DNA from 3 places in the Paludibacterium sp. B53371 genome. Region 2 is predicted to be linked to each of the others. Evidence: riboswitches for the same ligand, from Rfam matches in the RefSeq annotation. Region 2 holds a riboswitch; each other region holds the start of a gene.
The links. A riboswitch is a leader RNA that binds a small molecule or an ion and turns the genes downstream of it on or off. The one in region 2 is predicted to bind cobalamin.

Region 1 (3,230 bases), 1.1 Mb from region 2:
TCCGGTCAGAAACGGTACATGCATATCCTGCTGGTATTCCTGATCGGTTACGGCGCCACCGTCGTGGGCTCGCTGCTGCTGAATACCCATGGTCTGGAGGGGCTGCTGGCCGGCTTCGTGCTCGGTCAGTGCGTGCTGCTGTTCGGTCTGCTGTTGCTGATCTACCGTGAGTTTCCCGGCCGTCTGTTCATTTCGTTTGAAATGTTCCACAAGGCCCATCGCCATACCGCGCTGATGTGGATCGGTCTGCTGTACAACCTGGGTATCTGGGTGGACAAGCTGATGTTCTGGTATGCCCCGGCCACCGGTCAGGCGGTGATCGGCCCGCTGCATGCCTCGATCATTTACGATATGCCGGTCTTTCTGGCCTATCTGGCGATCATTCCCGGCATGGCGGTGTTCCTGATGCGCATCGAAACCGATTTCGTCGAGTATTACGATGCCTTCTATAGCGCGGTCCGGGAAGGCGCTTCGCTGCAGCATATCGAGAATGTCCGCAACGGCATGGTCGATGCCCTGCGTACCGGGCTGTACGAGATCGTCAAGGTGCAGTCGATTGCGGCCATCCTGTTGTTTGCCAGCGGCGCCGAGCTGTTGCGCTGGCTGGGGATCTCGGTCCTGTACCTGCCGCTGTTGCAGGTCGATGTGATTGCCGCCAGCCTGCAGGTGGTGTTCCTCGGCATCATCAACATTTTTTTCTACCTCGACAAACGTCGCGTGGTGCTGGCGGCGACCAGCGGTTTTTTGTTGCTCAACATGCTGCTGACGGGAATCACCTTGCAACTCAACCCCGCCTGGTATGGCTATGGGTTTGCCGGAGCCATGCTGATTGCGGTGGTGATCGGGCTGGCGGCGCTGGATCGCAAGCTGGAGCGGCTTGAGTACGAAACCTACATGCTGCAGTAAGCGCAACTGGCTACATTTGTGCGTTGGACTTGACCTGACTCCGCGCGGCTTGTTTGACAAAGGGGTATACTGCGAAGCTATTTTATGTCGGACGACACGTCGTCCTGACATGACAATTGATCCAGGTGCTCTGACCCATGTCCATGGGAGGAGTGAAACGGGAAGCCGGTGACGCTGCCATGCAGCCAGTCCGGCGCAGCCCCCGCTGCTGTAGGCCTGACGAATCTGCCACATGCCACTGTGCCGCTTTGCGGTGCGGGAAGGCCGGCCGAGGAGGATGAAGGCGAGCCAGAAGACCGGCCTGGGTCATCGGTAGTGCCAATCTCTGGGGTGGGGAACGGTTCTGCGGTTGTGCGCCTGCGACTTCGGTGTGTGGCTCCGGATCGGATTTCCCTTGGTGATTGGCCGGCTTGGATCCGCCGGATCCGTTCTTCGCAAGGGAGAGCAGTTCATGCACATTGAAGATGGCATCCTGTCACCACAGGCATGCGCAGTCTGGTACGCGGCGACCGCCGTGTTCGTCGTTCCCGGGATTTATCAGATCAAACGCAAGGTACAGGAAAACCTGTCCTATAAGCCGTTCCTGGCCATGATCGGCGTGGCGGTCTTCGTCATTTCCGCCATGCACTTGCCGGTGCCGGTGACCGGATCATGCTCGCATCCTTGCGCCACGGCGCTGGCGGCGATTCTGGTCGGGCCCTGGGCGTCCGCGGTCATCTCCACCATCGTGCTGTTCTTCCAGGCAATTTTCCTTGGTCATGGCGGTATCACCACGATTGGCGCAAATACTTTCTCGATGGGGATCGCCGGCGCCCTGTCCGGCTATGTGCTGTGGAAAAGCCTGCGCGCGCTGAATTGCCCGCTGTGGCTGGCCGCCGGCCTGGCCGGGGTGGTCGGTGACCTGATGACTTATCTGGTCAGTGCCTTCGAGCTGGCCTGGAGTCTGCACGGCAATATGCCGCTGCTGACCCAGTGGATGATTTTCTTCATGGGTTATGCCCCGACCCAGTTGCCCCTGGCCCTGGCCGAGGGGGTGTTTACCGCCGTCGTGCTGCAGGCGATGGCCAGCCGCCGGCCCGATCTGTTGCCCGGCATCCTCGTCAGCAAAGGAGCCTGAGATGTCACATCCCGCACGCGATCTGTCGCAGAACCGTTTCTTCGATGGCTTTACCCGCTGCATGCTGGCCGTGATGTGTGCCTTGCTGCTGTTCATCTTTGTCTCGGCACGCTATATGAGTGCACACCAGATGGAAGCCGCCGGCACGGATGATCATGTGAATAACCTGGCGACCCAGGTCACGCAGCGCGATCATCATCCCTTCCTTGAGCTGCCGGGCGATGCCCAGGTCGGCGCTTTCTCGGTTGCCAACTTCTTTGCCGGTCTGATTGTCGGCTATCACTGGCTGCGGCTTTTCGGGCGGCGTGAAGGTCAGTGCCGTTGTCAGCAGGAAGACTGAGTGGTCAGCCTGGCACGCCATGATGCCGTCGCTGCCTCGGCCGCGGCCGGGGCAGATGGCCGCATCAAGACCCTGTTGTTGCTGGCGGCGGTCGTCGTGGCCTCGACTTTGCGGCATGGTGTGCTGGCGCTCGCGCTGTGGCTGGGGGCGCTGGCGCTGTTCGCGCTGCTGGGGCTCAACGGGCGCGATTTGTGTCGTCGTCTGCTGATGCCGCTGGGTATTGCCTGGGTGGTGCTGCTCAGTGTCATGCTGACGCGCGGCAGTCAGGTGCTGTGGCAAGTCCCGCTCTGGGGCTGGACGCTCAGGGTGTATGCCGAGGGGCTACAATACGGCGGCTTGCTGTTCCTGCGCATCATGGCTGCCGTGACCCTGGCGGCGCTGCTGGCGATGACGACCCCGATGGTGGAGATTCTGGCGACCCTGCGGCTTTGTCGAGTGCCGCTCATCATGATCGAGCTGGCTGAGATGATGTACCGCTACCTGTTCATTCTGCAGGACACCGCACAGACCATGCGGCGGGCGCAATTGAGCCGCCTGGGGGCCGAGGCCGGCTGGCTTGGGCGTGTGGCCGATGTCGGCCGGCTGGCGGCCAGCATTCTCATCAAGTCGCTGGATCGCAGCACGCGCATCTATCAGGCCATGCTGGCGCGCGGCTATGACGAGAACAGTCCGGTCATGACGCACTTCCGTTCGGCCATCTCCCGGCGGGATTACTATGTCGGCCTGCTTGGCCTGTGCGCACTGAGCTTGCTGGCTTTTTTCAATTACTGGCTGGGTTGACCACCGATGACACACCCCATGATCGAGCTGAATCAGGTCAGCTACACCTATCCCGATGGCTGTCAGGCCCTGCATCAGCTGGATCTG
Region 2 (3,230 bases):
TCATCGACCGCAACTCGCCGCAAGTCCTGCATGACGTCATGAAGACCAGCCAGGGTGGTACCGGCCTGTTCTACGCCGGTAACGCCGTGTACTACTTCATGTACACCCTGGGCGCGACCCTGGCCAGCAGCCTGGGCGCTGCCGCCAGCACCTGCAACACCATGGGTAACGTCTTCGCCGCCTACACCGGCGTGTCGATGTTCTGCGCCCTGACCGGTGCCTTCTTCGTGCTGATCTACGCCCCGCTGAAGCAAATGATCGAAGGCGTGCCGCAAGGCATCTTCCCGGCCAGCTGGAGCAAGGAAAACCAGAACGGCATGCCGACCGTGGCACTGCGCTGGCAACTGGGTCTGGTGATCGTGCTGATCGCCCTGGGTACCTTCGGTGGTGACGCCGTGGCCGACCTGATCCAGAACCTGGTGACCCTGACCAACGTGACCATGACCGTACCGGTGATCTTCATCATCTACGCTTACATTCACTACCTGCGTAACGATGCTGTAGAAAAGCCGATCCGCATCTTCCGTTCCAACGGTTCGGGCATCTTCATGGCCTGGTGCGCCATGCTGACCATCGGCTTCGCCAACCTGTTCACCGTGGCCTCCCCGCTGTATCACGCCTACCTGGGTGAAGACGTCGGTGCCAACATGAAAGAAGGCATGATGTCCATCATCGGTGTGGTGGTCTTCGCACTGATCGGCTGGTTCATGGTTGCTCGCTACGAACGCCATGTTGCCCAAGGCAAGCTGCCGATGCCGGAAGCCAAGGCAGAACTGGGCGGCAAGTAAGCCCACAAGCAGAACAGGCGACGCCCTGCGTCGCCTGCCATCCCGAAAAAAGCCGTTCATCTGACGATGAACGGCTTTTTCATCGAACGGGGTCAGGTCTTGTATTTTGCATCCCGGCGCAAAATGCACATCGAACAGAACGGGGTCAGGTCTTGTATTTTGCATCCCGATGCAAAATACAAGACCTGACCCCGTTCTCTCGCTGCTGCGACTCAGGCCACCTTGCCCGGCAGATAATCCGGATCCAGGAACCCCGCTACCGACTTGTCCGACGGCATCACTGCACAACAAGACTGCGGACTGGAAATAATGTAATCGCCATTGGCCAGCGCACTGCCGACAATCGCCGCCGGCCGACCGGCCAGCAGCAACAGACTGCCGGCACCCGAAATGATCACCGTCTCCGAACCATCCGGATAACGCACCGTATCGCCCACCCGGGCAATCAACTCCATCTCCGAAGTGGCCGTCACCACCTCGCCCCCATAACGGGTTTTCGAACCGATCGTCGCGACCAGATAAGATTGCTGTTGCTTCATGATAGCTATGCTCACAAGGGTGTTTCCCCCCACCGGGGAGACAAGCGGCCACGGACACACCGCGCCGAACCAGGCGAGAACACCACCACGGGGACAGAGCAGACAAGGCGCAGACAGGCAGGCCGACACACGGCTGCAGGCAGAGCACCACTCCCCACCCCGGGGACGGATCTCGCGGGACCTCCGCACTCCCAGACAGGGGGCAGAGCACCCAGGAATCAGGCCGGTCTTCTGGCTTGCCTTCCACCTCGGCGACCGGCCTTCCCGGACAGACAACATCCAGTGGCATGGTGATCGCGTCGTCAGGCCTACAGCAGCGGGGGCTGCGCCGGCATGGCTGCAACAGCAGCGGCACCGGCTTCCCGTTTCACCCCGTTCCGAAAGGAACACAGGGCACCTGAATCCAGGGCGCCATGATCCCGCCGGGCGGAAAACACGTCAAACGATAAAAAATCAGCATGTTGTGCGCGCTTCGCAACACCCCCCGCACGGGGTCAGGTCTTGTATTTTGCATCGAAACGCAAAATACAAGACCTGACCCCGTTCTGTGCGCCGGGGCATTCAGAATCGCGACTCAATTGATCGAAAGGGGGTCAGATTGCTTTAACCCTCATGCCAGCAGGGTAGGGCGGTGCTACCATCCGCGACGAGCGCAGGGAGAAGCCCGCATTGAACGTCGGAGGGCGCTGTATGAAAAGAGTTTTTTGGCATGTACTGGGTTATGGCACCGTGCTGGTGCTGTCTGTCAGCCTGCTGTTGTGGATCCTCAGTCAGGGCCCGCAAGGCACCCCCGTCTGGCTCAGCCAGGCCGCCAACGAGTCCGACGACTGGCTGGCCTCCCTGCAAGGCACACTCGGCCACAACGCCACCCTGCCACTGGTCGGCCTGCTGATGCAGATCCTGATCATCCTGACCTTCTCCCGTCTGTGCGCCTTTGGCCTGCGAGCCATCGGCCAGCCGCCGGTCATCGGCGAAATGCTCGCCGGCATCCTGCTCGGCAAATCGGTTTTTGCCCAACTCTGGCCGCAGGGCTTTCACTTCGTGTTTCCCGAAAGCGCCATGCCGCAGCTGTACTTCTTCAGTCAGATCGGCCTGATCTTCTTCATGTTCGTGGTCGGCCTCGACCTGCGCCTGTCCAGCCTGCGCCAGCGCGCCGGCACCGCCATCGTCGTCTCCCACGCCAGCATCCTGCTGCCCTTCCTGCTCGGCACCCTGCTGTCGTTCTGGCTCTATCGCGACTATGGTCCGCGCCACGTGGCCTTCTCGTCCTTTGCCCTGTTCATCGGCATCGCCATGAGCATCACCGCCTTCCCGGTACTGGCGCGCATCATCCACGACAAGGGACTGAGCGGCACGCCGGTCGGCACCCTGTCCGTTGCCTGCGCCGCCGTCGATGACGTGACCGCCTGGTGCCTGCTCGCCGGCGTGCTGGGCATCGTCAAGGCCGGCAGCCTGCACCACGCCGTCATCGTCCTGCTGGCCTCGACCCTGTACGTCGTGCTGATGATCAAACTGATCCGGCCCCTGGCCCACCGCCTGCTGTGGCCCGCCACCCAGAGCGGCACCTTCACCAGCGCCCAGCTCGCCTTCGTCTTCTGCGTCGGCCTCGGCTCGGCCCTGCTGGCCGAAGTCATCGGCATCCACGCCCTGTTCGGCGCCTTCCTCGCCGGCGTCATCATGCCGCACGAACTCACCTTCCAGACCAGCCTGAGCGCGAAAATCGAAGACCTCACCGCCGTGGTGCTGCTGCCGATCTTCTTCGCCTACACCGGCATCCGCGCCGAAATCGGCCTGCTCGACAGCTGGCATGCCTGGCTGGTCTGCGGCGGCATCATCCTGGTCGCCACCGTCGGCAAAGTCCTCGGTGCCGCACTCGCCGCCCACTGGACCGGTGTCCGGTGGC
Region 3 (3,230 bases), 1.5 Mb from region 2:
CACCCAGAACGGCATCGGGGAAGCAGTCTTGTGACAGACCTACGCCTTTGCCGGGCAGCCATTCCAGCGTGCCGTGCTTGCCGACATGCACGATGGCATCAGCCTGCCATTCGTCGCGCAGCCAGCAATACAGAGCGTAGTAGTGGTGGGTCGGCGGCAGGTCCGGGGTGTGATAGATGGCATCCGGATCCATGCCGTAGCCGCGCGGCGGTTGCAGGGCGACAAAGGCATTGCCGAACTGCATGCCCGAGAAGTAAAGCTGCTCCTGATGCACATAGGCCGTACCGGGGGCCTCACCCCAGCGCTGGTTCATGCGTTGTTGCAGCGAGGCGGGCAGTTCGGCGAACCATGCTGCGTAGCGTGCCGCCGGCACCCGCGCAATCGCCTGCATCATCTGGGTACTGGTCAGGTAGTCCTGGTCGTAGGCTCCCCGGTCAATCAGCTGGTGCATCAGGCTGGTGCTGTCTGCCGGCAGTCCCTCGACCTGATAGCCATGGGTCTGCATGGCTTGCAGGATGGCCCAGAGCGAGGCGGGGGAGTCCAGGCCGACGGCATTGCCGATCTGTGCCGCCTTGCTATTGGAGTTGGTGAAGATGAAGGCGATGCGTTTCTCGTGCGCCGGGGTGGTGCGCAGCCTGACCTGACGTGCCACGATGCCGGCCAGACGGCGGACCCGGTCGGGCACCGGGGCATAGCTGGTTTCGCTGCTGGCCTGATCGGCATGCGCCTCCTTGAAGGAAACCGGCACGCTGATCAGTCGGCCGTCAAACTCCGGCAGTGCCACGTTCATGGCGGTGTCCAGCGGGTTGAGGCCGCGGTCGGCTGCGAGCCACTGCGCCTCGGTCATATTGCTGGTGATGGCTTGCAATACCGGCACATCCAGTTGCTCAAATGCGCTCACCGACCAGCCTGCCTGGGTCGCACCGTCAGGGTTGACTTCGCCGATGGCAAAGGAGGTGGTGTTGACCAGCGCCTCGATCGGCTCGGCCAGCAGATCATTGAGCGCCGCCGGCAGTCCTTGCTCGCCCGGCGTGCGCAGCGAGGCGGTAAACAGTGGCAGGGTGTTCAGCTGGCGCTCGTGCAGGGCATCGATCAGGGCATCGACAAAGCGGGTATTGCCGGACAGCCAGTGGGCGCGATAGAACACCAGGCCGACGGTCGGCCATTGGGGGTTGCGGATGGCGCGCCAGTCATCCAGCGTTGCCAGGGCGCCCAGTTCCGGATGGTACAGGCCGTGGTCCGGCAACGTGAGCGGCTCGGCATAGCCATGACCGGTCATCAGCAGGCGGTCGGAGAGACAGCGCAGCATGTGAGCCAGATTGTCGCTGCCGCCAGCCTGCAGATAAGCGTTGATTTCCTGTTGCAGCCCGTGGCCGACATTGCACAGGGCGGTCAGGTCCGGGTCGGGCTCGCCGGTGCCGCTGATGATCACCAGATGGTGATGGTGCTGGCGGATATGGGTCAGCAACAGGTCGAAGCCGGCGATGGCTTCGGCGCGGCCCAGGACGCGTACCACGAAGACGCTGGTGTCGCGCAAAGGGCCGTTCAGCAACTGCTGCATGGCCTCAGCACTGTCGATGGCTTGCAGGTTGATGCCGTTGACGGCGACAAAGTCGGCGGGCAGCGGGGCGCGCAGCAGGGCGGACAGATCAGTGCCGGCGTGGCTCAGCAGGGCAATGCCGTGACTCATGCCACACCTTCGGCAGCATGGACGGACAGGAAATGGTAGCGGTGCATCGGCGCCCTCGGATGACGTTGTGTCGTCGAGAGCGAGGGCAGCAGTCTGGGGAGAATGGTCCGGTCTGCATGCTTGTCCACCAGTACACCCCGACTGGTTCTAGCTCACGTCGACAAGTCTGACGGCCGGTCTCCTGGCTCGCGCGTCATCGCCTTGAATCGCCTTCCCGGTCGGATGCCCGGTGGCAGTGGATTCAGACTCTTCGCTTACAGTTGCGGGGGCAGCTGCGGCATTGAACCGCATTCCCGTTTCACCCGTTGCAACACGGGCACCGTCATGTAAAGGGCGAATATTACGTGATGAATGGGTAACTTTGGTAAAAAAATGAACAAAGTTTGACTTAGGTCGGGATAGGAGGGGGGAGTATCCTCCGGCGGCACAGGCAATCGTTTGCCTGTGCCGCCGGCGTTAGCTTTTGACCAGGGTGAAGCTGGCCAGCGCCTGATCCAGTCGCGCCCAGTCACTTTCTTGCGCTGGCAGACCGAAACGCAGGCTTGGCGGCGCGTCGAATAAGCGGGTGAGGATGCCCTGGCTGGCCAATTGCCGATGCAGCATGGCCGCTTGCGGATGGCACACCCACTGGAATAGCGGCGTGGACCCGCCTGGCGCCAGGCCATGCCGGCGCAGCAGCGTGGCCAGCCGGTCACTTTCGGCCGGCAGGCGCTGGCGCATGGCCGCCTGCCAGGCCCGGTCCTGCAAGGCCATTCTGACGGCCTGGCGTGCCGGGCCGGCCAGGGTCCAGGGGCCGAGCTCGTCCTGCAGTGCCTCGATCAGCGCTGGCCAGGCAAAAACAAAGCCGGCGCGCGCGCCGGCCAGGCCAAAGAATTTGCCGATGGAGCGCAGGATGATCAGGCCGGGCTGTCCAGCCAGCGGCAGCAGGCTGCGTTCCGGTGTGACGTCGAGGAAGGTTTCATCCAGCACCAGCCAGCCGTCGCGTTGACGCAGGCGCGCATGCCATTCGCGCAGTTGGGCCGGCTCGGGCAGCCAGCCGGTCGGATTGTTGGGGGTGCACAGCTGCAGCACGTCCACTTGCGGCAGCGCGGCATCAATGTCTTCCGGTGCCAGGCGCAGAACATGGTGTCCCTGCTTTTGCCAGGCGTACGGGTGTTCTGCGTAGGTCAGTGTCAGCATGCCGACCCGGCAGGGCGGGCGCAGGCGCGGCAGGGTCTGGATGGCGGCTTGCGAGCCGGCCACGGCCAGTGGTTGTGGCGCCGCGTAGAAGTCACTGGCGGCTTGCTCCAGACCGTCGTCCAGCTCCGGCAGGCGCTGCCAGCTACTGGCCTCGATGGCCGGAACAGGCCAGCCATGCGGGTTGAGGCCGGTCGAGAGGTCGACCCAGTCTTCCAGGGCGATACCGTATTGTCGCGCGGCGGCGCGCAGTCCCCCTCCGTGCTTAAGCATGCCAGCCTCCCCAGCACAATGCGGCCAGCAGTCCCAGCAGTCCCCAGGCCCACATGCCGCGCCGGACCAGGGCGACGGCGCGGCGGATGTC

Region 1: it holds a riboswitch for cobalamin, as region 2 does, so the genes downstream of both, JNO51_RS03620 (energy-coupling factor ABC transporter permease) here and JNO51_RS15715 (PAAR domain-containing protein) in region 2, are expected to answer to the same signal.
Region 3: it holds a riboswitch for cobalamin, as region 2 does, so the genes downstream of both, JNO51_RS08650 (cobaltochelatase subunit CobN) here and JNO51_RS15715 (PAAR domain-containing protein) in region 2, are expected to answer to the same signal.

What each region holds. Positions count from the first base shown of each region.
Region 1 covers NZ_CP069163.1:760,300-763,529, forward strand. The annotation lists gene pelG (exopolysaccharide Pel transporter PelG) at 1-906, shown strand, start outside; cobalamin riboswitch at 1,013-1,226, shown strand; gene JNO51_RS03620 (energy-coupling factor ABC transporter permease) at 1,358-2,023, shown strand; gene JNO51_RS03625 (hypothetical protein) at 2,025-2,363, shown strand; gene cbiQ (cobalt ECF transporter T component CbiQ) at 2,364-3,143, shown strand; gene JNO51_RS03635 (energy-coupling factor ABC transporter ATP-binding protein) at 3,162-3,230, shown strand, end outside.
Region 2 covers NZ_CP069163.1:3,290,541-3,293,770, reverse strand. The annotation lists gene yjeM (glutamate/gamma-aminobutyrate family transporter YjeM) at 1-788, shown strand, start outside; gene JNO51_RS15715 (PAAR domain-containing protein) at 1,001-1,327, opposite strand; cobalamin riboswitch at 1,531-1,743, opposite strand; gene JNO51_RS15710 (cation:proton antiporter) at 2,018-3,230, shown strand, end outside.
Region 3 covers NZ_CP069163.1:1,800,901-1,804,130, reverse strand. The annotation lists gene JNO51_RS08650 (cobaltochelatase subunit CobN) at 1-1,690, opposite strand, end outside; cobalamin riboswitch at 1,844-2,029, opposite strand; gene cobD (threonine-phosphate decarboxylase CobD) at 2,147-3,139, opposite strand; gene cbiB (adenosylcobinamide-phosphate synthase CbiB) at 3,132-3,230, opposite strand, start outside.